3 regions of the Thermoanaerobacter kivui genome follow, and region 3 is predicted to be linked to each of the others. Evidence: riboswitches for the same ligand, from Rfam matches in the RefSeq annotation. Region 3 holds a riboswitch; each other region holds the start of a gene.

Region 1 (10,046 bases), 690 kb from region 3:
TCCGGGAAATGAAAAACTTATTTCTCGCGTCATCAACCAATTATTTAAAAAAGGTGCCAATGTAATTTATGAAGCATTGGCAGATATTCATGTATCGGGTCACGCTTGTCAAGAAGAGATTAAGCTACTTCATACATTAATAAAACCTAAATTTTTCATTCCTGTTCATGGAGAATACAGACATTTAGTTCAGCATGCTAAGCTTGCAGAGACTTTAGGAATGCCTCCCCAAAATATCTTTGTAGTAGATAATGGGACGGTATTAGAGTTTACGAAAAATTCTGGCAGAGTTGCAGGTACAGTCACAGCGGGTAAAGTATTAGTAGATGGTCTTGGGGTAGGAGATGTAGGAAATATCGTCTTAAGAGACAGAAAACATTTGGCACAAGATGGATTATTAGTAGTAGTAGTTACCATATCCAAAGAAACTGGCAGTCTCATTGCAGGCCCCGACATAATTTCAAGGGGATTTGTATATGTGAGAGAATCTGAAGATTTAATGGAGGAATCCAAAAATATCGTTAGAGAAGTGCTGGCAAAGTGCGAAAAAGAAGAGATTAATGAATGGTCTGCTATAAAATCAATGATAAAAGACAATTTAAGCAGTTTTCTGTATGAAAAGACCAAGCGGAATCCCATGATATTGCCAATTATAATGGAGATTTAAATGGGAGGAAGTGTTATATGAACGTTTATGACAAAGCATATGAACTTGCCAATGCCATAAAGCAATTGCCAGAGTACAAGGCTTTTAAAGAGGCGTATAAAAAGATAAATGAAAATGAGCAAAACAAAAAGATGTTAGAAGACTTCAGAAAGAAACAACTGGAGATACAGGCTAAAGAACTGACAGGAGAAAAAGTAGACCCTAAAGAAAAAGAGGTATTACAAAAGTTGTGGGATATATTAAACCTCAATCCAGAGATAAGTTCATACCTCTCTTTGGAGTACAATATTGCAAAGATAATGGATGATATAGTTAAAATAATCATGGAACCGATGGAGATGAAATAGAATGAAGAAATTGGATGCAAAATACATCGTAAAAGCTGGAGTGATTGCAGCAGTTTATTTTGTTGTCACTGTTGCTTTAGGTAGTGTCTCTTACGGACCTATTCAATTTCGATTATCTGAATCCTTAGTGGTATTACCTATGATAGAACCGGCAGCGGTGTGGGGAGTTTTTATAGGATGCTTGTTAGCGAATATAGGAAGTCCTTTTGGATTAATTGATATTTTAGGTGGAAGTTTAGTGACGTTATTAGCTGCGTACCTTACATCAAAGACCAAAACTTTTTATAAAGGTATATTGCCCCCTATAATATTAAATGCGCTCGTTGTATCTATATGGGTAAGCTACTTTACTAAGATGCCTTACTACCTTGTTGCTTTATATATAGCTTTGAGTGAGGCAATCGTCACAGGCATATTTGGCTATGTAGTGTTCATAGCTTACAAAAGGCTAAAAGATAAATATTCTCTGTAAAAACAGGTAAGCATTAGGCTTACTTGTTTTTATTTTTGTTTAATTATATAATTTATGTATAGCTATAAAGGGAGAGAAATCCATGAATAATGTCGAATACAAAAGAAAAAGTAAATTAGTACCTTTAACGATTGCTGTAATTTTTTTGATTTTCTCTGCTTTTGTCTATTATCAAAGCCTTTTTCAACCAGTGACAGCAAATACTGATGCACCTCAAAAGGTCATAAATATCCCAAAAGGATATTCGACTGTAAAGATAGGCAAAATTTTGAAGGAAAACAATTTGATAAAAAACGAATGGTTTTTTGTGTTAAGAGTTAAAGCGTTAAACGCTGATGGTAAATTACAGGCAGGTAAATACCTCTTAAGTTCTAACATGACTACAGACCAAATAATTAAAAAAATAGCTGCAGGTAAGGTACAAAACGATACAATAAAAGTGACGATTCCAGAGGGATTTACTGTTAAAGACATAGCTGAAAAGTTATCACAATTGGGCTTAGTAAATAAAAATAAGTTTCTAGAAGTTGCACAAAATGATACTTTTAACTACGATTTTTTAAAAGACATACCGAAAGACAGACCCAGTAGATTAGAAGGATACATTTTTCCTGATACTTATCAAATACCTGTAGATGCTAGTGAAAAAGAAATAATAAATAGCATGCTTAAAAGGTTTGAAGAAGTTTATAATACTACTATAAAGGATAATGCGAAAAATGTAGGAATGTCTCCTGACCAAATTGTCATAATAGCTTCTATGATAGAAAAAGAGGCTGTTGTTGACAAAGATAGACCTTTGATTGCAGGGGTAATATACAATCGTTTAAAGAAGCATATGAAACTTCAAATAGATGCTACTGTTCAGTATGCGTTGGGAAAACACAAAGACAAGCTTTTGTATAAGGATTTGGAGGTAGATTCGCCCTATAATACCTATCAACATTATGGCCTACCTATAGGTCCTATTTGCAATCCGGGGTTTAAATCTATTGAAGCGGCTCTTTTTCCCGCAAAACATGATTTTTATTATTATGTAGCAAAAGAAGGCGGGTCCCACATTTTTACAAAAACCTATGAAGAGCATTTAAAAGCGCAAAAGGCTATTTTAACAAATAGTAAATAATTTTGTGAAAGGGTTGAGTTATGGAAATAACCTCAAGAGATATTAAATTTATAAGAGAGATGACACCTAAGTTTGAATATCCATTAAATGAGATAGAAAAGTATGCTCGCAAGAATTATATTCCCATTGCGAAACCAGAAGTGGCTGCGTTTTTAAACTTTATAGTGAAAGTCAAAAAACCACAAAATATACTGGAAATAGGCACTGCTGTAGGTTATTCTACTATAATAATGGCGAAGGCTTATTCCAAAACTCATATAGTTACAATTGAAAGAGATATTAATTTAGCTGAAATGGCGAAAGAAAATTTTAAAAAAGCGGGTATAGAGGATAAAATTGAGATTATCTGTGGAGAAGCACAAGAGGTTTTACCTAATTTGAGCAAAAAGTACGATTTAATTTTTGTGGATGCTGCAAAAGGGCACTATAGAGAATTTTACGAGGAAAGTAAAAGGCTTTTAAGTAAAGGTGGTATATTCGTTTGGGATAATGTATTGTACAAAGGCTATGTAGTAGGAGAAAAGAATGTTAAACACAAAAGAAGAACCATTGTCTATAGGATGAGAGATTTTATAGATGTTTTGTACAAGGATAAAACGCTCTTTACTGTGATTTTGCCATTGGGGGATGGTTTGGCTGTAAGTGTTAAGGAGGAGGAAAGATGATAGAACTTTTGGCACCTGTTGGAGATTTGGAAAGGTTGAAAATTGCGATAAACTATGGAGCAGATGCTGTATACTTTGGAGGAAGACATTACAGTTTAAGGTCATCCGTCGGTTTAACTCTTGACGAAATAAAAGAAGCAGTAAAATATGTCAAAAAACACGGGAAAAAAGCTTATATCACCATAAATATATTCCCTCACAATGAGGATTTAGAGGGATTGCCTGAATATATAGAGGCTGTAAAAGATATTGGAATAGACGCTATTATTTTATCTGACCCGGGAATTTTTTCTATTGTAAAAGAAGTAGCGCCTAATATAGATATTCACATCAGCACTCAAGCAAATAATGTAAATTATAAGAGTGCTTTGTTTTGGCATAATTTAGGGGCAAAGAGAATTATATTGGCGAGAGAGCTTTCTTTGAAAGAAATAAAAGAAATAAGGGAAAAAACGCCAAAAACTTTGGAATTAGAAGCTTTTGTTCACGGTGCCATGTGCATTTCTTATTCGGGGAGGTGTCTTTTAAGCAATTATTTGACTGGCCGCGATTCTAATAAAGGAGAGTGTGCGCAACCCTGCCGATGGAAATATTATCTTGTAGAAGAAAAAAGGCCAGGAGAGTATATGCCCATTTTCGAAGATGAAAGGGGCACATATATTATGAATTCTAAAGACCTATGCATGATAGAGTACATTCCAGAACTTGTTGAGGCTGGAGTTACAAGTTTTAAAATTGAGGGAAGAAACAAAAGTGCCTACTATGTTGCTGTAGTGACACGGGCTTACAGAAAGGCGATTGACGATTACCTTGAAAAAGGAAAAGATTATGTTTTTGACAAAAAACTTCTTGAAGAGGTTTCTAAAGCAAGTCACAGAGGATTTACCACAGGGTTTTATTTTGGCAAACCAGGTCCTGATGCTCAAAATTATGAGTCTTCAAAATATATACGGACTCATGATTTTGTAGGAATTGTTAAAGATTATGACCCAAATACAGGAATTGCTGTTGTAGAGCAAAGAAATAGGATGTTTGTGGGAGATAAAATTGAGATTATGGGTCCTAAAGTAGAGTTTGAGCAGCAAATTGAAAAAATGTGGGATGAAGAAGGAAATGAGATTGAAGTAGCTCCCCATCCTCAAATGATAGTGAAAATTCCTGTAAAGTATCCTGTAGAAGAATTTTTTATACTGCGTCGAGAAATTAAAAATTAGGTTAAAACTTGCTCCTTTTGGGAATACTTTTTCCTGAAAGGAGCAAAGTTTTATGGAAAATAGAAATTATAGGATTGTTTTTTTGAGGGTAGTTTTGTCAATTTTAACGTTAACATTGATTTTTAGGCTTTTTTACATTCAGGTAATCAAAGGAGATTTTTATTCTCAAAAAGCAGTGGAACAAAAAATTAGAAGCTTTAAAATTTTGGAGAGAAGAGGAGAAATATACGACAGGAATATGACTCCTTTTACTGATAGAGAATATAAAGAATATATATTTGCGATACCTAAAATGTTAACTGACAAAGAAAAAGCCGCTAAGGTTATAAGTGAAATTGCCGCAGTAAACTGTGAGGATGTGTTAAAATCCTTAAAAAGTGCAAAAGATTATGTGAAATATGAAGTTAAATTTAACTCAAACAACAAATTACCTATAGGCATTTTTAAGTTAGCTTTGCCTCAAAGGTATTCGCAAAATTCTTTAGCAAGACATGTAATAGGGTATGTAGGAGAGAAAAAGATGGGTTTAGAAGATACTTTTAATGAAATTTTAAATAGCAAAAGGGAAGATAGCATTGCAGTGTTTACTGATGGGAATAATACTGATTATATAAAAGGGTTAGGAGTAAGGTTAAAAACTTCTGGAAAAGAAGTTTTGGGGGTAAAAACTACTCTTGATTATCACATACAAAAGGCAGTAGAAGATGCTCTTGACAAGAATATGGTAGATGGAGCAGCAGTGGTATTAGATATAAAAACAGGTGATATACTTGCAATGGCAAGTAGGCCTAATTTTGACCAAAATAATATTCAAGCTTATTTAAATAGCTCTAACGAAGAATTTATAAACAAAGCTGTCTCAATGTATCCACCTGGCTCTATTTTTAAAATTGTAATAGCTGCTGCAGCGTTAGAATATAATAAAGTGAATTTACAGGATACTTTTTATTGCAGTGGTAGTTATGATATAAATGGAATAGTATTTCACGATTACAAAGGAGAAAGTCATGGAGTAATAAACATGGTAAAAGGTTTTGCAGTTTCCTGCAATACTACTTTTATAAAGATTGGGCAAATAACAGGGGCCAAAAATATTTTGGAGATGGCGAGAAAATTTGGAATAGAAAGTGATGATGGTCTGCCAATACCTGAGCAAATAGGGAGATTGCCTAAATTGTCTGATACTTATGGAGCAGGTATTGGGAATTTGTCAATAGGGCAAGGAGATGTGCTGATGACGCCTCTTCAAGCAGCTGATATCGCAGCGACAATAGCTAATAACGGTGTTAGGAATGTTCCACGTTTAGTGACTGCAATAGTTGATGAAGAAGGGAAAGAAATTGAAAAATTGTCTCAGAAAAAGTCTTACAGGGTGATAAGCGAAAAAACAGCCAAAATTTTAAAAGGAATGATGAGAGAAGTGGTTATTGACCAAGAAGGAACAGGAAAAAGGGCTGAGACTACCTATGGCAGTGCTGGTAAAACAGGTTCTGCTGAAGTTAGCAAGGAGCTAAATATATATCATGCTTGGTTTACAGGTTTTGTTCCTTTTGATAAGCCTAAATATGCAATTTCGATTTTTGTAAAAAATGGAGATACTGGAGGAACTAAAGCTGCCCCTCTTTTTAAAGAAATAGCGGAGGAAATAATGAAATATTGATGTACGTGCACCATTTTGTATAAACCTCATATAATAGATGTGTAATGTTGAAAAAAGGGGTGGCGGCAATGTGGGAAGTTGTTGTTGCAATTTTGGCTTCAATTGTAAAGGAAATCTTAAATCTTGGTTACTTGACAAACACCAACTCTTTTCCCAATCCACTTACTCCAGAAGAAGAAAAGAAATATTTAGAAGCTTATAAAAACGGTGATGAGGAAGCGAGGAATATTTTAATAGAAAGAAACTTAAGGTTGGTAGCTCATGTTGTTAAAAAGTACAGTGGCACAGGTAAAGATATAGATGATTTAATATCTATTGGGACAATAGGGCTTATAAAAGCAATTTCCACCTTTGATTCTTCTAAAGGAACACATCTTGCCACATATGCAGCCAGATGTATAGAAAACGAAATACTTATGTCTATACGAACGGAAAAAAAGATGAAAGGAGAGGTTTTTTTACAGGATCCTATTGGAGTAGATAAAGAAGGCAATGAGATATCTTTGATGGATGTACTTGGCACAGAGGAAGATGAAATATCAGAGCAAGTGGAGAAAAAACTTCAAATTAAAAAGTTGTACAGTAAAATGAACAGCGTTTTAAAAAATAGAGAACGGTTAATTATAGAAATGAGGTATGGTCTGTACAATGGGAAAGTGAGGACTCAAAGAGAAATAGCAAAGATGCTTGGTATATCTCGTTCCTATGTCTCAAGGATTGAAAAGAAGGCTTTAAATAAGCTTTTTAAAGAGCTTTCCATGTAAAACTGTTTGTATTGACAGTTTATTTTTTTTTATTATATAATTTTAACAAAATGAGGTGAACATATGTATGAAAAGTTGATTCCTGATATGATAGTGGAAAGCGTATATGAAATAGATTTGAATATGCTAAAGAAAAGAGGCATAAATAATCTTGTTATTGATATAGACAATACTTTAGTGCCGTACAAATGCAAGCTTCCTGATAAAAAAACAATAGAATGGTTTGAAAGGCTTAAGCAAAATGGCTTTAAAATTTGTCTTATTTCAAACAACACTGAAAGGCGAGTAAACGAATTTAGAGAAAAAATTGGCGTACCGGGTATAGCCTGGGCTATCAAACCAAGAAAAGGAGCCTTTAAAAAAGCTCTTAAGATTTTAAACGCAAAACCCAATGAAACTGCTTTAATAGGAGATCAGATATTTACTGATATTTTGGGAGGGAAAAGAGCAGGTTTATACACCATTTTGGTAAAGCCTTTGTCTAAAGAGGAATTTGGCTGGACGAGGCTTATGAGAAGAGCAGAAAGACATTTTCTTAAAAGGATTGAGGAATATGGAGATCAATTCTAAGACAAAAATATATGGTCTTATAGGACATCCTGTAGAACATAGTTTGTCTCCTTTAATACATAATTTTGCTTTTAGGTCCTTGGATTTAAACTGCATTTACACGGTTTTTGATGTTTTGACAGATAATCTTGAAGATGCGGTAAAGGGTGTAAAAGTTCTTAATATAAAAGGATTTAATGTAACTGTTCCACACAAAGAGCGGATAATGAAATATTTAGATGTCATTTCAGAAGAAGCTTTAAAAATCGGGGCAGTCAACACTGTGGTTAATGAAGAAGGAATACTAAAAGGTTATAACACTGATGCAAAAGGTTTTATAGATTCTTTAATAGAGGCGAAAGAGACGATTAGTGGGCGAAAAGCCGTTATTTTAGGAGCAGGCGGGGCTTCTAAAGCGGTGTGTGTATCCCTTGCATTAAACGGCATAAATTCAATGGTAATTGCTAATAGAAATGTAGATAAGGCTAAAGATTTGGCAGAGTACATTAAAAAAGAATTTAAGATTGATTGTAATTATTGCAGTATCAATGAGGTGGAGGAAATGTCAGAAATAGATATGCTTGTTAATGCTACAAGTGTAGGCATGTATCCCAATGTTGAGGATTCACCAGTCAGTGAAAAGGTAGTTTCAAAGGCTAAATTTGTTTACGACCTTATATATAATCCCTTTGAAACTGCTTTTTTGAAATACGCCAAAAGAAATGGAATAAAATATTCGAATGGGTTTTCTATGTTAATAAATCAGGCTAATCATTCTTTTAAGCTGTGGACGGGAAATTTTTTTGAAAAAGATTTAGTATACATGCATTTAAAAGAAGGAATTACGCATAATTTGTAGAATATTTTATAAAGAAGTAGATGAAGTGGGGCTATATATGGGCACTTTACGCCTCATGGATACAGTGGTGCAACCGGCTTTATTGTTTTTGGGAGGTATATTTATGGCTAAAAAAAAGCTGGGTGAGCTTTTGGTTGAAGTGGGTCTCATCACTGAAGAACAGTTAAAACATGCCATGGAAATACAAAGCAAGACAGGAGAAAAGTTAGGAAAAGTTCTCATAAAACAAGGTTATGTTACAGAAGAGCAAATACTGGAAGCCCTTGAATTTCAGTTAGGTATCCCTCATGTGGATTTGCAAAAATATTACATTGACCCAGATGTGGCGAAATTAATTCCTGAAGCTGTCGCCAAAAGGTACATTATCATCCCGATTAAAAAAGATGAAGATGGTATATTAGTGGCAATGGCAGACCCTCTAAATATTTTTGCCATTGACGATGTGAAAATTATTACAAAGCAAAACGTAAAGCCTTTGATTGCTTCTGAAAGCAGCATTTTAAAAGCTATAGATAGGATTTATGGAAGAGAACAGGCAGAGAAAGCAGTTCAAGATTTTAAAAAGGAATTTCAAAGTGAAACGGCAAGTGAGCTGCCAAACGAAATTCTTGAAGAGGTGCAAAATGCTCCCGCTGTAAGGCTTGTGAATTCTATAATTGAGCAAGCTATAAAAAGCAGGGCTTCTGATATTCACATTGAACCTACAGAAAAGGACCTACGCATTCGATTTAGGATAGATGGGCAATTGACAGAAGCTATGAGGACTATAAAAAGTACCCACGGTCCGGTGGTAACAAGAGTAAAAATTATGGCAAACATGAATATTGCAGAGAGAAGACTTCCACAGGATGGAAGATTTGAATTTGTGTCAGGGGGAAGAAACATAGATGTAAGGGTTTCTTCTTTGCCTACAGTTTTCGGCGAAAAATTGGTGTTAAGGCTTTTGGATAAGGAAAATTTCATCATGACAAAAGAACAGCTGGGTTTTGAAGAAGAGGACTTGATGTTGTTTGATAAATTGATAAAAAGACCTAATGGCATTGTGCTTTTGACTGGTCCAACAGGTAGTGGGAAAACTACGACTTTGTATGCTATGTTAAAAGAGCTTAACAAGCCTAATATCAATATAATAACTGTTGAAGACCCTGTTGAGTATTCAATAGAAGGAATAAATCAAGTGCAAGTCAATGAAAAGGCGGGTCTTACTTTTGCCACTGCTTTGAGGTCTATTTTGAGGCAGGACCCCGATGTCATAATGATTGGAGAAATCAGGGACACAGAGACTGCAGAAATAGCCATTCGCTCTGCTATAACAGGGCACCTGGTTCTGTCAACTTTGCACACAAATGACGCGGCAGGAGCTATAACAAGGCTTATAGACATGGGGATAGAGCCGTATCTTGTGTCTTCGGCTGTGGTGGGAGTTATAGCTCAAAGATTAGCAAGAAGAATATGTGACAATTGTAAAACTTCCTATAAAGCTTCTGATAGAGAAAAACAACTTGTTGGCATTGAAGAAGACAAAGACTTTACCCTATATAAAGGAAGAGGTTGTGCTGTTTGCAATAAAACGGGATATAGGGGAAGAATTCCTATATATGAAATAATGACAGTTACTTCTGATATAAAGGAGCTCATAAACAAAAAGGCTTCTTCAGATGTGATTGGCATACAAGCAGTAAAAAATGGAATGAAAACTTTAAGGGAAAGTGCCAAAAGACTT
Region 2 (10,046 bases), 1.0 Mb from region 3:
GTTTCGCTCAGCCTTGGCACTTCTAAAATAAAATTAAAAAACTGCTCCCCATATAACTCATGGCTGTATTCGAAATCTGTAAATATCTTTCCCACTACTACAACTGCATTGTTTTCCAAAAAGTTCCCTGCCATGTGTTCACTCTCCCCTTCCATCATGTGTACCTTCTAAGAATATATATTAAACTCGGAAGGTATTTATGACAGGTTATGGATGTAATTTAAAAAAGTTTTGCTAAAACCTTCTTTAAAGTTCCCTATCGCTAAAAACAAACCATTTTCTCCAATATCTTCAATATAGCGATCATAAGAATAAAAGTTATTTTCATCTATATCAATAATTTCTTTAATATTCAATAAATCTTTGTTGCTTTCTAAAACACTTTTTAACATTTCTTTATCCTCTCTTCTCAACAAAAGATATAAGTTTTCATAAGAAACATCACAAAGAGCATTAAAAGCATTAATAAAATCTACTTGTTTACGAGCATAGTGAAACATCACTTTAAAATTACCATCGTACAGTATTTCAAAATTGCCATCATTTTTAAAGCCCTTAATAGCATTTTTTATATCCTCAATTTCATAGCCTAAAAGCAATAAAACGGTTATTACAAACAACGAGTTATATATATTATACTGTCCATACATTTTTATTTCAACAGGTATTTCCATGGGCTCTATCAATTCACCTCTTAAATTAAAAAAAGACCTTTGGACACAATAGTTAAACTTATAACCGCCTTCTTCATATACTATAGAAGAAGCAGTGATAGAGGACTTGGGATTCATGCCACATGTTATAAGAGTGGAATTTATGTCCTCCATAAAAAGCTTGTTTACATTTTTATCATCCGCATTAATTATGATGTTGTTAGCCAAATTCTTAGCAACATAATTTTTTAATTTCTTAAAATCATCTTTCTCGCAAATATTAGAAATAATTAAAATGTCAACTTTTTTGTTTTGTTCCGTAAACTCTTGTATATAAGCTTCTTTTGGATTAACACAATGGAATATAAATTTTGAAATTGTGGTTTTCCCTCTGCTGCCACCGATTAGAATATTTTTCATAGGATCAGCTCCCATTTTTGAGTGCTATTTTTAGTGTTTTCTTAAACATTAATTATTATAATGCCAATTATATGAAATATAGGAAGGCATCATGCCTTCCTATATTCCAAACCAGTGGTGTCCGATTACATTTGTAATTGTCCTTGTCCATATCCACCAAGAAGTTGAAGTAGCTGGATTGAAGAAATACAACGCTCCTCCTGTTGGGTCCCATCCGGCTAAAGCTGCATCTGCCGCTTTAAAAGCTGTAAGGTCAGGTTCATGATTGAAAAATTCTCCGTTTGCCACAGATTCAAAAGCATCTGGCTGATATATAACTCCTGCCACAGTGTTAGGGAAAATACCACTTTTTACTCTATTTAAAATCACCGCACCTACAGCTACCTGACCTTCAAAGCTTTCTCCTCGAGCTTCAGCGTAAATCATTTTTGCAATTAGATACCTGTCCACAAAATAATTGTAATAAGCGCTATTTTCATTTACTGGCACAACCAATTTTTCACCCGGATATATTAAGTCGCTCCAATTCCCATTTGCCTCTTTTATGCTATTTACATCACTGCCATACCACTTAGCTATTAAATATAACGATTCACCTTTTGAAACAACGTGGATTTTGTCGTAAGCGTACGCCGAAGTAATTCCTCCAAATATCATTATAAATATCATTAAATATGCTACAGCAATTTTCAAAATTTTATTCTTCATCATCAGTTTCCTGGTTACCCAAACTGTGCAAGACTGTGCAGTTTGGTAGCTGGGGTATTTGTAGTCCGCCCTTCAGACTTTCCCAGCCCCAGCAGGCGGTTTTTGGGAAAGCCATAGCCCCTGCCCCAAGAAGCAGGAACTCGCGCCTTTATGGGTCTCCCCACTTGCCCTGAATTAACAGCTTTTTTAGGGCAGAGAAGTCTCTTGGCACCTTCTCAGGGGAGAGTGGAGTTACCACCGCTACCTTGAGAACTTGCCAGAAATCATGGGCACTAAAACTTGTTCCATCCAGAGGTTTTAGTACCCTTCCTGGCTCACTCTCAAGGCTTTGTAGAAATTCTACCGCTTTCTTTATCTCTTTTAAGTGTTTTTTCTTCAACTGCTTGTTCCTGACTGTTTTCTTTACATGCTTTTTTAATTCTTCTAATTCATCTATAGTTAGTGCGTTAAGAAACTTTATATAATTGTCTGGTATCTTTTCTTCTCTGCCTAATCCTCTTCTTGCTATTACGTAAGCTGCTGCTATGTCTTTTGTTATCATGTACTGCGGCGCATATTTTAACATGCCTATTATTGAGGTGTAAGAAGGATTGACTTCTATTACTTCTATCCCTTCCTTTTTTGCTAAAATTTTTATCTTTTTTAAAAGGGATTTGTAGCTAAAGTTATGTCTTATTCTCCTTGACTTTTTGCCTGAAAAGTCTCCTTTTTCTCCTTTGTTTTTTATGTCTAATTTTTCAATTACTATTGCTTTTCTTTTTTCTTTTGCTATCTTTACTATCTCATGAGCATACTGCCATCTGAAATACTCTCTTTTATCTGAATTGCCGCTTGCAAGTTCCGGCATCGGTATACTGCTATAGCTTATTAGATTTCCTTTTTCATCTACCTCTGCCCATGATATGTTGTCCGGATATGCGTTCACATCTATTCCTATGATTCCTTTTTCTTTTGTTATTTTTATTTCTGGATATTCTTCTTCAATGGCAAAATAGGCGCATATGCTGCCATTTTTGAGTTTTAGTTCTACAGAGTATGGTATGTTTGATTGGGCAATTTCCTGCAGGAGTTCTTTTCTTTTTTTATTCTTTTTGTAGCCTGCTTCTATTTTGGCGTATACATATTTTCTTTCCCCTACATTTATCCTTAAGAAAGTGCCGTTTTTTCTTACTTCTATTCTTGTGTTGAGATTTCCTTTTTTGCTTTTATCCCCTCTTGAATAGAGATTTCCTTTTCTTTTCTCCTGCCACCTAATTTTTAATTTTTTATATGCTTTACCATTTAAATGATGTTTTTGAAGTTTTCTAAACAGTTTTTTCCCGCCAAAAATGACTTTTCTTGGACTTTTACCTAGTTCTTTCGCAGATTCCAGTGTACTCCTTGCTTTCATTATTGCATCATCTACATATCTTGAGTTTAAGTCAAATATTCCCTGAAGGTCTCTTTTTAATGTTTTTCTATCATAACCTTCTAGAAGCCTTTTGTATGCGTATCTTACGCAGGATGACCATCTTCTCAGAAGATCTAATACTATTTGTTTGTCTTGTTGATTTGGAAAAATGAGTTTAGCCTGTATCACTATCATGTTTTTTGCCCCTTTGCCCGTAAATTCTTGCTGCGAAAGATGTTACTATTGCTATTAAGTCTTCTGCTAGCTCTTTATTTGTATCTTCTTCGTTTTCTTTCCCGTTTAAAACTATAAGCTCTACCCCAAAACTTTCCATGAAAAATTTGAGATATTCAAAGCCAAATCTCGCTAGTCTATCAGGATATTCTATTACAACTTTTTCAACTTCTCCTCTTTTTATCTTGTTCAAAAGCTTTAATAAGCCTCTTCTATTTTCATTTACCCCACTTGCTATCTCATGTATGACTTCATACTGCCATCCTTTGGAATTAGCGTATTCTTCAAGCCTTCTAATTTGATTCTTAAGATATTCTTCTTGTTTCTTTGTGGACACTCACTTTAGGTTTTGGTTTTTCTTCCAGCATGCCTAATAACTCCTCTATATCTTCTTTTTTATACCTTCTGATGCCTTTTGGAGTTCTCACAGGTGTTATTAATCCTTCCTTTTCCCAGTTTATAAGTGTTCTTCGACTAATTGAGTACATTTCCTTTACTTTTTGCATGCTTAGTAACATTTGTTATCACCCAATTAAAATTATACCACTTTGCATGACTATCTTCAACTGTTACCTACCTCCTTTCTATTGTTGCGCGATAGCAGGAGTTAATTCGATTACAATTATAAACTCTTCTATCAATATTGTCATCTTTCGTATTTCCCGATAATTCTCCGTTAATTAAAAATATCTCCAGAATGATATATTATAGTGATATATTCTTAGATATACTAATCTATAGAACCTTTCCACTTTTAGATAAAATTGCCGTTCAAAAGGTTTTTTAAGAAATTATTCATATAATTATTTAATTGTTCTTTAAGCACTGCTCCATCCAAACCACTTTTCTTTAATTCGTGATATTTCGCCGCTATCAACTCATAAAAATCATATTTATCTATTTTCCATTCTCTAAAATCAGACGAAATGATTAAAAATTTATCAAAAATTGCATGCACACTCAACTTTAATAAGTAATCTTCAGGTAAAAGAGTTGAATCAATTTTTAGTAAATTTGCTGTTAACCCATAATACCTTAAAAAAGCTTTTGAACAAAGTTGTTGAATAAACGATTTCAACTCTCCAATATTACCTTCATAATTAATAGACAAAATTGTAGAAATTATTTCAGGATGTACAATGATATTCAAATTCAAGCGCTTCGCCTCTTCTTTAAACAGTCCTGTCAATATTTCCACCTTTTCATTAAGAGGCCTTTCCTCAAAAGAGGGGAGTTGGATGACGACAGGTATTCTTCTCATAAAAGTTTTTAAAAAAGAACCAGGTTTCTCTGTAGTAGCTGCTATAATCATCAAATTAGCTGTTCTTTCAACAGTATCCCCTAATCTCCGATATACTCCCTTGTCAATAAGGTAAAATAGCATCTCTTGCCCCTCTGGAGGTAATCTATGAACTTCATCAAGAAATAATATCCCTTTATTAGCTTTTTCTACTAATCCTATCTTATCTACATCAGCTCCAGTATAGGCTCCTTTAACATGACCAAATAAATGTGACATGAGAAGCTGAGGATTATTATAGTAGTCTGCGCAGTTTAGCACTTCAAAAGGTCCTTTCCTACCGTGTTGAAGGCTAAATTTATACATGGTTTCCGCTAAATAAGACTTACCACAACCAGGTGGTCCAATGATAAGAGTATGAAGTCCATAGGGAGGATACAATACTGCTGCCTTAGCTTGTTCTATTTGTTCTTTAATGCTACCGTTATACCCAACAATATCTTCAAAAGCACACAGCTTTTTTTCTTTTTTAAAAGTCGCAAAATTAATCAACTCTTCCAATATTAATTTTTCTTTGACTTCTTCCCCTAAAACCTTTTCTAATTTATTTTTTTCGACATAATACACAGGTTTTGAAATTATTTTCACAACTTTCTTTTCTTTTACAAGAAGATTCAAAATTGAAGACACGTTAGGCCGTGCGATTTTTAACAGTTTTGCTATTTCTTCTGTGGTAATTCCACCCTTTCTGTCAATCAAAAAATCTTCAATTTTAAAATCTTCACTTTTTTCCAAAATAATGTTATAAATTTTCTCTTTGTTAGTCATACGACACACCACTTTATCAATTAATAAAACTCCCGCTCAAAGGCAGGAGTTCCTACATTATAGTTGGCAGCCCGGCTATCATAGCAAAACTATTGCATTAGACCCGTGGCTTTGCGTCCCCGCCTTTCGACGAGTTTGCTTTTTTCGACAAAATTTATTTAATTTCCCATATATTATTATTTCGATACAAATACAAATTTTCCTTCTTTTTTAAAAAAAGATTTTTTCTACATAATTCGTCAAATTATTAATCTATTCTTTTCTTTGCAAATTTTTTTATATAAGCAAAACGTTATACACTGGAAAATTTTTATAGTATAATGGTTTTATTTTTAGCACCAACTACATTATTTTTTTAAATGTATAAAAATGTGTATAAAAAATTATACATTTCAAAAACTTTTATAGGTTTTGTCTATATACAATAAACTGGCATAAAAGTTGCTTAAGTTTTATTGTAGAAAAATGTTACAGAAAGGAGATGATGAATAAGGAAAAGCAAAGTTTCACTTAGCAACTAGAAGGGCTGACTTAAATTTTAAAAAATATTAAATTTTTAAGGAGGAAGAAAAAATGAAGAACCGACAAACATTAAAAGCTTTACTGGCTTTTGTGTTAATTGTAGCTTTAATGTCGCTAAGTGGAGTATTAGTCAAAGCGCAGCCCAACTTAACAAACTTATCTGGCGACTCTCCAACAAAAAATTACTCGCCTCAAATTCAAAAAATTTTGATGCAAGATTCTAACAAAAACAAAATCTTTGATAACCTGGAAGCAAAGCTTACTGATAAGCCTGACAGTGCGGAATTCCCTGTCATAATAACCTTCAACAAAAACATAGATGATAACGAACTATTAAATATTTCTAAATCCATTGGAAAGTTTAATATAAAGCATAAATACAAAATTATTCCAGGAGTTGCTGCTACTTTAACTAAAGGACAAATAAACGCTTTGTCAAAATTAGATATAGTAAAGCAAATTGAGTATGACGAGCCTGTATATGCGACATTAGACACTGCAACAAAATGGTTTGGCGTTACAAAAGCGAGAAGTGACTTTGGCGTAACTGGAGACAAAGATGGTAATCCTTCCTCTTACTCCAAGAATGATATAGTAATAGCAGTTATTGATACAGGTATTGATGGATCCCATGTTGACCTTGCTGGTGGCAAAATAATAGGATGGCAAGATTTTGTAAACGGTAAAACTACCCCTTACGATGATAATGGACATGGAACTCATGTAGCAAGCATTGCGGCAGGCACTGGGACAGGGAACAGCCTTTATACAGGTGTTGCTCCTGGTGCAGCTTTGGTAGGAATAAAAGTACTCGATTCAAATGGAAGCGGAAGTATGAGCACTGTAACGGCAGGAATTGATTGGGCTGTTCAAAACAAAGATGTATACGGAATCAAAGTTATAAATTTAAGCCTCGGCACTTCTACAAGTTCTGATGGAACTGACTCTACCTCATTAGCAGTAAACAGCGCCGTAGATAGCGGAATTGTAGTAGTAGTTGCAGCTGGAAATTCAGGCCCTGCAAGGTACACCATAGGATCACCTGGTGCAGCAGAAAAAGCCATAACCGTTGCAGCAATGGCGGATGTAGGAGAACTTGGATTTAACCTTGCAAGTTTCTCCAGCCGTGGCCCCACAGCTGACGGAAGGATAAAACCTGACATTGCAGCACCCGGATATAATATAACCGCCGCAAAAGCAAACTCTATAAATGGTTATGTGACATACAGTGGTACAAGCATGGCAACACCTTTTGTAGCAGGTACAGTAGCCCTTATGCTCAATGCAAATATAAGCCTTGCACCACTTGATGTAAAAAACATAATAATGACTACTGCAAAAAGTTGGGGACCTCCAAGCAAAAACATTGACTATGGTGCAGGAAGATTGGATGCATATGAAGCAATTAAAACAGCTGGAAATTTCACAGGAACTAATATATCTGTACCAAACCACTATTATGCTAAAGATTCACTCCCTGGGTCTCGTTACAGTGACATTTGGACATTTAACGTGACAGACACATCATACCCTATTGCAATAACTTTCATAATACCTGATTGGGCAAACTATAACCCTGATTTCGATATATATCTCTATGACCCAACTGGTACTCTTGTTAAAAGTTCCACTGGAACACAAAGGCAGGAGACAATAACATATACTCCAACACAAACGGGAACCTATTATATCAGAGTATATTCATATAGAGGCAGTGGAAATTATTACCTTGATTTAAGTACGGGCGGCGGTTCACTCACCCTTTCAAATAACGACATATAAAATAATTAAAGAAGTATGGTGCCGATTGGCTCTATACTTCTTTAATTATTGCGACTTTCTACTTTATTTTCTCCTTTTTCAAGTAAAATTTTTTCGTCAAAGCAGTAGATTTCTATAGGCTCTCCTTCTAATAATGCAAACACAACATTTTCTTTGGTTAATTTGACATTTATTTTTCTCCCTTTGTATCTCACATTAAAAGAAAGCAAATTCCATTCTTTTGGCAATCTCGGCTCAAAATGCAGTTCATTTGTATAAACCCTCATTCCACCAAAACCATTCACAACTGCGCTCCATGTCCCTGCCATAGAAGCAGCGTGAATTCCGTCCTTAACATTGTCATTGTAGTCGTCCAAATCCATTCTTGCAGTCATCATAAAGTATTTATAAGCTTTGTCAGTATATCCTATTTCATTGGCTAGTATGCTAAATATAGCTGGCGACAAGGAGGAGTCGTGAGTGGTAATAGGTTCATAATAATCGTAATTCTTTTTAAGTTCATCTTTAGTAAATTTTTCTCTCTGTAAAAACATCAAAAGCAACACATCAGGCTGTTTACATATTTGATATCTATAAATATCTAGGTAATGCCAGTGCAACAAAAGTGGAAATTGATCTTGTGGTATTTCATCCACTGTTATCCTTTCTTTATACAAAAAACTGTCATCCTGTGGTATAATATCAAGTTCTTTTGAATAAGGAAGGTACATATTGTCAACAGCTTTTTTCCACGCATTAATTTCTTGATCTTTTAGATTTAACTTAGAAGCAATTTTTTGGTATTTCTCAGGCACTTCTTTTTTCATTTTATTTGCAATATCATAGGCATATTCCAAATTCATTTTTGCTATGTAATTGGTATAAGCGTTATTGTCGACTAATGCCGTATACTCATCCGGACCAGTGACACAGTTTATGCAGAATCTATTGCCCTTAAGAGGAATATACGCTCCTAAATCTTCCCAAAATCTTGCAGTTTCAAATAATATTTCACAGCCATAGTCATAGAGAAAGTCCAAATCATTTGTAGCCTCCACATATCTTTTTAAAGCATAAACTATATCAGCATTTATGTGATACTGTGCCGTACCAGCTGGAAAGTATGCAGAACATTCAGGCCCATCTATCGTTCTCCAAGGATACAAAGCTCCTTTGTGACCTAATTCCTTTGCCCTGGATCTTGCTGCATCCAAAAGATTATACCTGTACATTACCAAAGCTTTTGCAATTTCGGGCTTTGTATAAAGAAAGAAAGGCATTATATAAATATCAGAATCCCAAAAATAATGACCTTCATAACCTTCTCCAGTCAGCCCTTTTGCTGCAATGTTTGTCTTTCCATCTCTCCCGACAGATTGAAGTAGATGAAATTCATTAAAGCGTATGCCTTGCTGCAGAGCTTTATCTCCTTCTATGATTACATCAGCATTTTTCCAAAAAGAATTCAAAAATTCTTCCTGCTCCTTTTCTATCGTTTCAAAGCCGTCATTTTTGGCTTTTTCTATTTCTTCTAAAGCAAGAGCAACCAATTTATTTTCATCAAAATCCTTTGAAGTGTAATAGGAAATAAATTTATTCAATGTGTATGAGGTGCCTTTTTCAGCCTCTAGATCTACAATTACTTTTACTCCATCTTCTTCTAAACTATTTGAGACTTCATATTTACTATCTCTCACTAATACATTGTCTATCGCGCAAACATAGGAGAAATTGCTCTTTTGCGTCTTTTGAACAATCCACCCTTTTAAACCCTCTACACCTTTATCTATCGTCTTTAAAACCTTTCCTTTTAAATTTGACCCTACTCTTACATCTTCACTATCATTTATATTTGAAACATTTCCGTCAATAGCGGAAATAAATCTAATTTTTCCGCTAAAATTTACAGGTTCCACAGTAAAAGAAATTGCCGCTAAATGTTGCCTATTTAATGATACAATTCTCTTTATTTTTACCTCTAAAACTTTTCCTGTAGGGGATTCCCATTTTACTTTTCTTTCTACAACCCCCTTCTTCATGTCAAGTACTCTCTCATAAAATAGGATTTTCCCTTTTAGTAAATCAAACTGTTCCCCATCTACATACAATTTTATTATTTTACTATCAGCCACATTTAACATTGTCTGACCTATTTTTGCAAAACCATATCCCCCTTCAGGGTAAACTATATCGTGTATTTCATAAAACCCATTGATATACGTCCCATTAAAAGAAGTATTTTTAGGCCCTGAATATCCTTCTTCAAAAGTTCCTCTCATTCCAATATATC
Region 3 (10,046 bases):
AGGTGGACAAATGCGAATTGCTGCTGTACCACCTCATAAAGGAGAAATAAATGATCTGGCTGATTATCTCATCAATCAAGTAGAAAAATCTGGTATTACGATTGTAAAAGGCAAAGAAGCAGATTTAAACACAATTCATGAGATTAAACCCGATGTGGTTATATTAGCAACAGGGTCTGAACCAATAATTCCTGAAATTCCTGGAATCAATCAGAAAAATGTTGTTACGGCCCATGATGTTTTAAAAGGGACAGTTATTGTTGGTAAAAAAGTAGCTGTCATTGGTGGTGGGTTAGTAGGTTGTGAAACTGCAGAATTCTTGACTGATCAAGGTAAAGAAGTAACAGTAATAGAGATGTTGGATGATATAGCAATAGATGTTGGAAGCTTGGTAAGAACTCTATTACTAAATCGCATGGCCGAGAAGAAGATTAAAGTATTGACAAAGAGCAAAGTTAAAGAAATATCAGGAGATAAAGTAACTATAGAAACAGTAAATGGGAACCAAGAATTAAGTGGTATAGACACTATCGTAATAGCAGTTGGTTCTAAACCCAAGAATGATTTATTAAAGTTAATTGAAAAAGAAGGTATACCTGTTTACGCTATTGGGGATTGCGTCAAAGCTAGAAAGTTTATGGATGCTATTCATGAAGGTTTCCGTTACGCTTACAGTTTATAGTTTAAAATACAAACGAGGAGGCTATCCAAAAAGTATTTTTGGTAGTCCCCTCTTTTCGCTGTATATAAGCAATAATCAACTTACACACTGTAAATATATTATTTAATTTTAATTATTAGCATATTAATAGTCGGTAACATGAGTACTACACAAGAAACTTAAAGTGCAATAATATAAAAAACAGAAGTACAAAAGACCCCTAAAACAACCCCTATTATTCCCTTACATCTCTATATTTTTACATTTTATTTTAAATTTAGTTGTGTTTATAGCCCATTATAATATACACTTCTTCATTGTCAATAGTTATAGTTGGTTCAATGTTAGCCTTTACAAGATAATCTTTCATAGTATCAACATCTGGTAAAAAATCAGCTGAAACTGGTGAAGGTAAGTTTTTATGAAGATTATTGATGGTATTTCTGCCTTGAGAATGACAGATAACAAGTTTTCCATCATTTTTCAATAGGTTTGCTATTTTAGCAATTACAACTCTTTTGTCTTCAAAATGTGGAAATACAGAATAACAAATTGCAATATCAAAATATTCATAGAGCAATGAAACTTCTATTATATCAGCACATATAAACTTTACGTTTTCATATTTATGCTTTCTGTAAGCTTGTTCAATCATCTTCTCAGAAAAATCCACTGCTACTACTTCACCTTTATCGCCGATATATGGTAGAATATATGGTATTAAAACACCAGTTCCCGTCCCAACATCAAGAACTTTATCCCCTTTTTGGGGATTGATTTTTTGCATTATATACTGTAATTTAGCTGGTTCATGATAACAAATCTCATCCCATTTTTCTGCCATCATATTAAAGTAATCTTTTTTGTTCATATTCACAAGTCACCTCAGTTAATTTCTCTCTATATGAGTTTATATCTTTCTAACATCATTATCAAGATAGGTATTAATAGCACCTCCAATCTACAAAGTTAAACTTTTTTTACAAGAATTATACCACACACTCCCTTGAATTTCAAGGAAAACTCTATACACATAAATCTGCAAAACCTCATGAAATAGCAGCAAATAACTCTAAATCAAAAAAAGCAGGGAATTCAAGCCCCTGCCCCTAAATTAAGATCTTTGACTACATCATTCACAAATTGTTCAAGTTGCATAATTTCACTACTTATCTCTTCACCTTTAGCGGTTAACTCTTCTATTATTGCACTTTCGTTAGTTATAGCTGCATTTATATCCTCTATCAAGCGTAAATTTGAATTTATCTCTTTTGGAATACTCCTCATAAGTTCTACTACGCTGTTAATTTCCTTTTCTAATGTTTTCATATTACTTTTTATAGTTTCAGCTAATTTCCTTATCTCACTTGCTATAACATTGAAACCTGCAGTAGTATCCGTCTTTGCTGCTTCTATTGATGCATTTAATGCATAAATTGATATATTTTCACCTATATCCTTAATTAATGTGTAAGCGTTAGTGATAAACTGCACCTTTTCTTCAAGATGAGCACCTAAATCCTTTAAATTGGTCATTTTATCGACTAAACTACCAGCAGCCATTGCAATATTCTCTACCTCTTTTGCATTCTCACTATATCCAATAGATACTTCTCCCATACTATGTGATAAAACATTAATAGTATTTTTGACCTCTTTGATTAAAGAGCTAAGTTTCTCATTGTTTTTATTCAATTGTTGGGTTAGCTGTTCCAACTCGAGTGATTTATTTTCAATCTCTTCCCTTTCCTTTTCTATCAATTTCTTATCGTAATATATACAATTTGATTCAATGTTTAGTTGATTGTAAATAGCCTTAGCCATTTCAAGGCAGGATGAATATCCACAGGCTGTGCAATCTACACTTCTCTCTTCTTTTGTGTATTTTAACATTCTATTGAATATTTCTTCCAATTCCTTCTCTGAAGGCTCACGCAATATATCATTATATACAGGGTATTGAACAAAAAAGTCATCCAATCGCAATATCTTATCAAAGCGGCTATAAAGTTTTTTCAATCTGATTCTATCAGACCACTTTTTGATTGTATTGTTCCGAATATTTTCAAACTCACGTTCTATCTCATCAGAGTTTTTAAGATTAAAAGTTGCAGGACCTTTATTGCAACCATGCTGACAGTTTAATATATCGACCACATCGGGTTTAAACTCATCCCTTGCCTTATCAAACTCATCTAAGTACTCATAAGCATACTGCCCTTCTACCTGTCTTATTTTAATTTTAGGATTGTAAAACTTTATATTTTCTTTTAGTCCACCTGGTTTGCTGTATAACTTTCCAAGTCCCGTTTTAAACTCTTTCCCTAATGTATCAAACCCATCATCATCATACGCATCAGATTTTTCTAATCCATTATCAAGCCTATCATACACCTTTTTAAACTTTTCATTATCCAATAGTTTACTAAAAGTCACATTGTATTTGATAAACCCAAGCCTTTTTATCTCATTTTCCTTGCCTATGCAAGGCGAAATGAAAACTATATCATCTTTTAATCCTAAATATTTCCTTAAAAATATAGCCAGACAAGCCATTGGACTATGAATTGGAGATAAGTAATCTCTCAATTCCTTTTTAACTTTCAAAATATAATCCACAATAACCGGACAGGGTTGGGTAATCAGCTTTCGATTCTTTGTCTTTTCTAAATACTTAAGGTGTGCCCATGAGCATATATCAGCTCCAAAAGATACATCAAAAACCTTCTTTACACCTAAAGTCCGCAAAGTCTTATTCAGCTTAACTATATCAAAATTCGCCCTCGCTGCTGGGGCAACAATTGCAATAAAGCTTTTCCCTTGCGCCAAATCGGCAATAAAATCTTCAGTATTATCAAGATAATATCTTGCGTCATGCTCACATGCACTAATACAATGACCGCAGGAAATACATAAATCATAATTGATATCAACTTTATTACCATCAACAACCCTGTTTGCAAATTTTGCTGGGCACACTCTTATACACTTAAAGCATCCTATACACTTATCCTTATTAAGCATTATCATATTTTATCTCTCCCATTTTTTGTTTACTCGTTATTTCATAACATCATCAACTTGCTTTTTATTCTATCACCTTTACATCCACATTAACTCTTTGAAAACAACCCCCAGCTTTATGGCAAACATCGCTTATGTTACAACAGCACAATATTTCATTTCCAACAGACCCATAGCTTTGCGCCCTGCCTTTCGACAGGTTTGCCTTTTTCGACATATGTTGATTTTAATCCTTTTCAATATAATTTTATTTGTGTACACAATAGGATGTAGATGCCTGTTAAAAATAATTTTTTGTGCATGACATAATTCAATTTCTTAATAAAATTTACATGTTTATACCGCATATATTTGTCTATATTTTATCACAGCTTTAAACTCCATGTCAACATATCCTACAATTGGCTACCACTTTGAGTTTAAGATGCTTTGCCATAGCAGTATAGCCTTTACAATAGCAGCGTTGTTCGGATCATCAATAACATCTTGCACGAAACTTTTGTCAATTTTTAATTCATAAATCAGCAATTGCTTAATATAAGTAAACAAAGAATAACCGGTACCAACATCATCAATTAAAAAATACACACCAAGACTTGCAAGGGTATTCATCTTGTTGATTACGCTCTCAACATCTTCGATTAAAAGCCCTTCAGTTACTTCCAAAATAAGTTTGCTGGCATCAGCTCCTGTCTTTTGTAGTATTGATTTTATACATTCAAAAAAATCCGGTTATTGACTTCTCTCCGTCGCAAAGCGACGAGGAATCTTCAAACTGTGAAGGAGCAATTGCTCCTTCTTTTTATTGATTTTTGTAAAATTTAATATTATTATAGTTTCATGAATCCATTATAATTGATAATTATGCCATGGAGGGCGTGCAAATTTAATGAGCGAGGGTTTTAGAAGATTAACTCCGGAAGAAGCTTTGGAAATCATAAAAAAACAACAGCGAGGAAAGTTAAAAATATTTTTAGGTTATGCTCCGGGTGTTGGCAAAACTTATGCAATGCTCAATGAGGGAAACAGGCGCCTCAAAAGAGGCCAAGACGTAGTCATAGGATACGTAGAAACCCATGGAAGAAAGGAAACAGAGGCGCAAATAGGCAACTTAGAAATAATTCCGCGGAAAAAAATCGAATATCACGGTATGATATTGGAAGAAATGGATACAGATGCTATAATTGCTCGTAAGCCAGAAGTTGTCCTAATAGATGAACTGGCTCACACAAATGCTCCCGGTTCAAAGCACAAAAAAAGATACGAAGATGTAGAAGAAATTTTAAACCACGGAATTAACGTCATAACGACGCTTAACATTCAGCATTTAGAAAGTTTAAACGACATAATCCAGCAAATAACGGGAGTTGCAGTAAGAGAAACAATACCTGACAGCATAGTTGACAACGCTGATGAAATAGTTGCTGTAGATTTGACTCCTGATGCGCTATTAAACAGATTAAAAAGAGGAGATATCTATAAACTTGATAAAGTGGATGAGTGTTTGTTAAATTTTTTCAGAAAAGGTAATTTAAGTGCCCTAAGAGAACTCATGCTGAGGCTTACCGCAGAGGAAGTGGATATAGAATTAGAAGAATACATGAAAGAGCATGAAATAACCGACACGTGGGAAACAAATGAAAAGATAATGGTGTGCATAACTCCCAATCCTTTATCCAAAAAACTTATTAGAAGAGGTGCAAGACGAGCACGAAGATTCAAATGCGATTGGGTAGTAGTATACGTGAATTGCACAAACATCTTTGCACCTAAACTTACAGAAAAGGATAAAGAAGTTTTAGAAAGCCACTTTATGCTGGCAAAACAATTAGGGGCAAAAGTCTATACATTGACAGGAAAAAGTGTCTCTGATGAACTGCTAAAATTTGCAAAGCAAATGCATATTACGCAAATAATAATGGGTCATTCTTCGAGGTCAAGATTGCAAACTTTGCTTAGAGGTTCTACTGTTATAAAACTGATTAAAAAAGCAAAAAACATCGAAATTCACGTAATACCCTACAGATGATTTTTGCTTTTTACACATTTTAAGAGTGAGGAGCAATGGCTGCGAAAAACAAATTTGCAATCTAACGATTTTTTTGTTATTTTATTACTGACCATAACAATGGTATTCAAAAAAGAATCTAATTAAAACTTTAAAAGCAGGCATGTGTTCCTGCTTTTAAAGTTTTTATATCGCATATTTCAAATTAGTGTAATAGGGCAACCCTTCTGTAATAGGAAGTTTTACTTCACCCTGTATCAGAGGTTTTGCATAATTAAAAAATTCCCCAGTAACATAATTTCCTTCACTGTTTATCCAGCTTAATGGCATCTTCTTCTCCTTATTGCACACTTTGTCAACATCTACAAGTTCAGTCTTAACAGTGTATGGAGAATCCTTCTCTCTTATAAGACCAATCATTTTACCAGTTTCTCCATCTAATGCGTATTTTACAGCCTCTCTTCCTAACATCTCTGCTTCTTCAAAATCCACTTTAGATGCCAAATGCATTGCACATCTTTGCGTCACACCCAGCCTTGTCATCTTAACTCGCTTATACACCTTTTCTTTTATGATTTTCTCAATGTAATCTCCTACTCCTCCCAGTTGAGGATGTCCAAAAGCATCTTTTTCATATGCGTTATCTCTTTTTGCAATATAATTGCCTTTTTCATCTACTATTCCTTCTGATATCGTAATAAATACGTTGCCGTATTCTTTATACGCCTTATTTACATCTTCTAAAAATTTTTCTTCATTGAAAGGTACTTCAGGAAGGTATATTAGTTGTTTAAGGTGAGGGAATCTTTCTTTAGCCAACACCGATGAAGCAGTAAGCCAACCAGCATTTCTGCCCATCACTTCAAGTACGTTAATGGTCTTAGCTTCATAAACTTCTGCGTCCAACGCAAGTTCTAAAGTGATCGTCGCTATATATTTTGCAGCACTTCCAAAACCGGGAGAATGGTCAGTAAACATTAGGTCATTATCAACTGTCTTGGGAATTCCAATTACATTTACATCAAAACCTATCTCTTTTGTATATTTATGTATTTTGTCAACTGCATCCATAGAATCGTTGCCGCCTATATAGAAAAAGTATTTGATGTTGTATTTTTTAAAAATTTCTATTAGCTTTTTATAATCACTATCATCCTCTTTGTAATCCTTTAGTTTATAACTGCATGACCCCAATGCTGCTGCAGGACTAAATCTCATCTGCCTTATTCTTTCATAAGGAATGTCAAGTATATCAATAATTTTTCCCTTTATTATTCCTTCTATACCATTTATCCCCCCGTAAATCCTATCGATTGCCGTTGACTTTGAAGCTTCCATAATAACGCCATACAAGCTTGAGTTGATTACTGCTGTAGGACCACCTGACTGTGCCACAAGACAATTACTTTTAGTATACATAATAAACCTCCATTATGTTATTCTATTTATTAACTAATAGAGTGATTTGGTTATATTATACCATAAAAAAGGATATAATAGTAGCTTTGTGATAAAATTTTATCAAATCTTCTTGCGAAAAACGAAAAAATGTAGCACAATTATAATATAAGCTTATTTTTAAAGAACAAATCGGTAAAATTTTAACAAGGGAGGAAACTTAAATGGATGTAATCGAATTAGCTGCACAACTTATGGCATTATCGGCAAGAACTGCTCCTAAAGCAACTGGAAAAGACTTTATAGAGACAAAAGTTATTACAGGAGAAGACCTTATAAGGTTAAAAGATGATATGATGAAATACGGAGAAGAATCCGGAAAGAAAAATTTTGACAGGGATGCAAAAAACGTCGCTAACTCCAGTGCAGTACTTTTAATTTCATTAAATAAACCAGAAAAAGTTGGACTAAATTGCGGCGCCTGCGGTTATAATCTTTGCACTAGTCTAAGGGATTTTAGAGAAGGTACAGAATTTGCAGGTCCCATATGCGCATGGAGATTGATTGATTTAGGAATAGCGGTAGGGTCTGCAGTTAAAACCGCTAGCATATTAAACGTGGACAACAGAATCATGTACAGAATAGGAGTAAGTGCAAGAAGGTTGAAACTAATTGAAGGAGAAATTGTTATAGGCATTCCTCTCTCTGCTACAGGCAAAAATATATATTTTGATAGATAAAGATGCCAGGATTAACCTAGCATCTTTTAAAATGACTTAGCCGCTTTTACAATATCCTCCGCCGTCAAACCATAATGTTTTAAAAGCTCTTTAGGAGAACCTGATTGACCAAACTCATCTCTTATGCCTATTCTCTTCACTTTCACTGGATATTCCTCTGAAAGCACTTCACACACTGCCGAACCAAGTCCTCCTATTATGTTGTGCTCTTCTGCTGTTATAACTTTGCCCGTCTTTTTAGCTACTTCTACTATTAAATCTTTGTCTATCGGCTTTATGGTGTGTATGTTGACTACCGTCGCTTCTATTCCTTCTTCTTTTAGTCTGTCTGCTGCCTCAATCGCTATGGCTACCATTATCCCTGTCGCTATTATCGCTACGTCTTTCCCTTCTCTTATTACTTCACCTTTTCCTAATTCAAATTTGTAGTTTTGGTCGTGGATCTCCGGTACTGCCATCCTCCCCAATCTTATGTATACTGGTCCATAGTGTTCTGCAGCCGCAAATATGGCTTGTCTCGTCTCTTCTGCATCGGCTGGGTTTATTACCACCATCCCAGGTATTCCTCTCATAAGGGATATATCCTCTATTGATTGGTGTGTCGCTCCGTCTTCTCCTACTGTTATGCCAGCATGGGTAGCTGCTATTTTTACGTTTAAGTGTGGATAACCTATGGAGTTTCTCACTTGCTCATAAGCTCTTCCTGTTGCAAATATGGCAAAAGTGCTGGCAAAAGGAATTTTCCCACAGGTAGCGAGTCCTGCTGCTGTTACCATCATATCTTGCTCTGATATTCCCATGTTAAAAAATCTATCTGGATATACTTTTTGAAAATCTGCCGTCTTTGTAGATTTTGATAAGTCTGCGTCTAATACCACTACATTTTTATTTTTTGCGCCTAATTCTACTAAGGCTTTCCCATAGGCTTCTCTTGTCGCCATAGCCATTTATACTCCACTCCCTTCAAGTTCTTGTATAGCTTTTTGTCTTTGTTCTTCATTAGGCGCACTGCCATGCCATCCTAATTGATTTTCCATAAAGGATACGCCTTTCCCTTTTATTGTATGAGCTATTATCAATATAGGTTTTCCTTTTGTAGCTTTTGCTTCTTCTATGGCTTTGTCTATTTGGTCAAAGTCGTGGCCGTCTATTTCTATTACGTGCCATCCAAAAGCTTTGAATTTTTCATTTACTGGTTCTATGTTTTTTACTTCTCTGTTTGGACCATCTATTTGTAAGCCGTTAAAGTCAAGTATTGCAGTCAAGTTGTCGAGTTTGTAATGGGCTGCTGTCATAGCTGCTTCCCATATTTGCCCTTCTTGTAATTCTCCATCTCCTAATATTACATAGACTCTATAGCCCTTTTTATCTAATTTACCTGCTAATGCCATTCCATTTGCAGCAGAAAGCCCTTGCCCCAATGACCCTGTGGTCATATCAAGTCCCGGTGTTGATTTCATGTCGGGATGCCCTTGAAGTATAGAACCGAGTTTTCTTAAAGTCTTTAATTCTTCTTTTGGGAAGAATCCTTTTTCAGCCAATACAGCATAAAGAGCAGGTGCCGCATGACCTTTTGAAAGTACAAGTCTATCTCTGTCTTCCCATTTAGGATTGTCTGGTTTTACATTCATTTTATCAAAATACAGTACTGTCAAAATATCTGCGCAAGAAAGAGAACCCCCCGGATGACCAGAACCTGCTTCTGCCAACATGTTTATGATATCTATTCTTATCTCTTTTGCCTTTTGCTTTAAAAATTCTTTGTCCATACTAATACCTCCATTTCACATGTTTTTAAATCCTTCTCCTAAAACTTCATGAGCTGTTGACAATATAACAAAGGCATTGGGGTCTATTCTTTTGACAAGGTTTCTTAGGGTTGTAACCTCTCTTCTTGTTACAACACACAATAAAACATTTTTATCCTTCTTTGAATAAGCTCCTCTTCCCCTAAGTTCTGTTACCCCCCTTTCCATTTCTTCCAGTATTGATTTGCTAATTTCCTCATAGCTATCAGAAATAATTATGGCGATTCTCTCATCGCCACTGCCTTCCTGTATGAGGTCGATGACTTTAATAGTGATAAACTCAGTAGCTAAAGCGTAAAGAGCAAGTTCTGGGCTGAAAACTATCCCTGCAAGAGTTATTATTATAAAATCTATTATAAGAAGTATTCTACCCACACTTAAGAAAGGTATGTACTTATGCAAAGTCA

The links. Region 3 has a riboswitch for cyclic di-GMP ahead of TKV_RS09125 ([Fe-Fe] hydrogenase large subunit C-terminal domain-containing protein). Riboswitches for the same ligand answer to the same signal wherever they lie in the genome.
Region 1: it holds a riboswitch for cyclic di-GMP, as region 3 does, so the genes downstream of both, gspE (type II secretion system ATPase GspE) here and TKV_RS09125 ([Fe-Fe] hydrogenase large subunit C-terminal domain-containing protein) in region 3, are expected to answer to the same signal.
Region 2: it holds a riboswitch for cyclic di-GMP, as region 3 does, so the genes downstream of both, TKV_RS04055 (sigma 54-interacting transcriptional regulator) here and TKV_RS09125 ([Fe-Fe] hydrogenase large subunit C-terminal domain-containing protein) in region 3, are expected to answer to the same signal.

Annotation. Positions count from the first base shown of each region.
Region 1 is NZ_CP009170.1:1,126,343-1,136,388, forward strand. It holds gene TKV_RS05625 (ribonuclease J) at 1-667, shown strand, start outside; gene TKV_RS05630 (YlbF family regulator) at 685-1,014, shown strand; gene TKV_RS05635 (QueT transporter family protein) at 1,016-1,486, shown strand; gene mltG (endolytic transglycosylase MltG) at 1,569-2,612, shown strand; gene TKV_RS05645 (O-methyltransferase) at 2,633-3,277, shown strand; gene TKV_RS05650 (peptidase U32 family protein) at 3,274-4,491, shown strand; gene TKV_RS05655 (peptidoglycan D,D-transpeptidase FtsI family protein) at 4,544-6,151, shown strand; gene sigK (RNA polymerase sporulation sigma factor SigK) at 6,220-6,915, shown strand; gene TKV_RS05665 (YqeG family HAD IIIA-type phosphatase) at 6,979-7,485, shown strand; gene aroE (shikimate dehydrogenase) at 7,469-8,323, shown strand; cyclic di-GMP riboswitch class II at 8,327-8,411, shown strand; gene gspE (type II secretion system ATPase GspE) at 8,427-10,046, shown strand, end outside.
Region 2 is NZ_CP009170.1:805,733-815,778, reverse strand. It holds gene TKV_RS04085 (single-stranded DNA-binding protein) at 1-134, opposite strand, end outside; gene TKV_RS12305 (Mur ligase family protein) at 198-1,073, opposite strand; gene TKV_RS04075 (cell wall hydrolase) at 1,173-1,781, opposite strand; gene TKV_RS04070 (IS200/IS605 family accessory protein TnpB-related protein) at 1,930-3,366, opposite strand; partial or broken gene TKV_RS04065 (IS607 family transposase) at 3,347-3,923, opposite strand; gene TKV_RS04055 (sigma 54-interacting transcriptional regulator) at 4,160-5,473, opposite strand; cyclic di-GMP riboswitch class I at 5,536-5,623, opposite strand; gene TKV_RS04050 (S8 family serine peptidase) at 6,047-7,777, shown strand; gene TKV_RS04045 (glycoside hydrolase family 65 protein) at 7,819-10,046, opposite strand, start outside.
Region 3 is NZ_CP009170.1:1,814,670-1,824,715, forward strand. It holds gene TKV_RS09115 (oxidoreductase) at 1-682, shown strand, start outside; gene TKV_RS09120 (class I SAM-dependent DNA methyltransferase) at 939-1,532, opposite strand; gene TKV_RS09125 ([Fe-Fe] hydrogenase large subunit C-terminal domain-containing protein) at 1,757-3,691, opposite strand; cyclic di-GMP riboswitch class I at 3,824-3,901, opposite strand; partial or broken gene TKV_RS09130 (EAL domain-containing protein) at 4,091-4,405, opposite strand; gene TKV_RS09135 (universal stress protein) at 4,575-5,714, shown strand; gene TKV_RS09140 (6-phosphofructokinase) at 5,880-7,112, opposite strand; gene TKV_RS09145 (ferredoxin domain-containing protein) at 7,316-7,831, shown strand; gene TKV_RS09150 (transketolase family protein) at 7,858-8,778, opposite strand; gene TKV_RS09155 (transketolase) at 8,779-9,600, opposite strand; gene TKV_RS09160 (YitT family protein) at 9,616-10,046, opposite strand, start outside.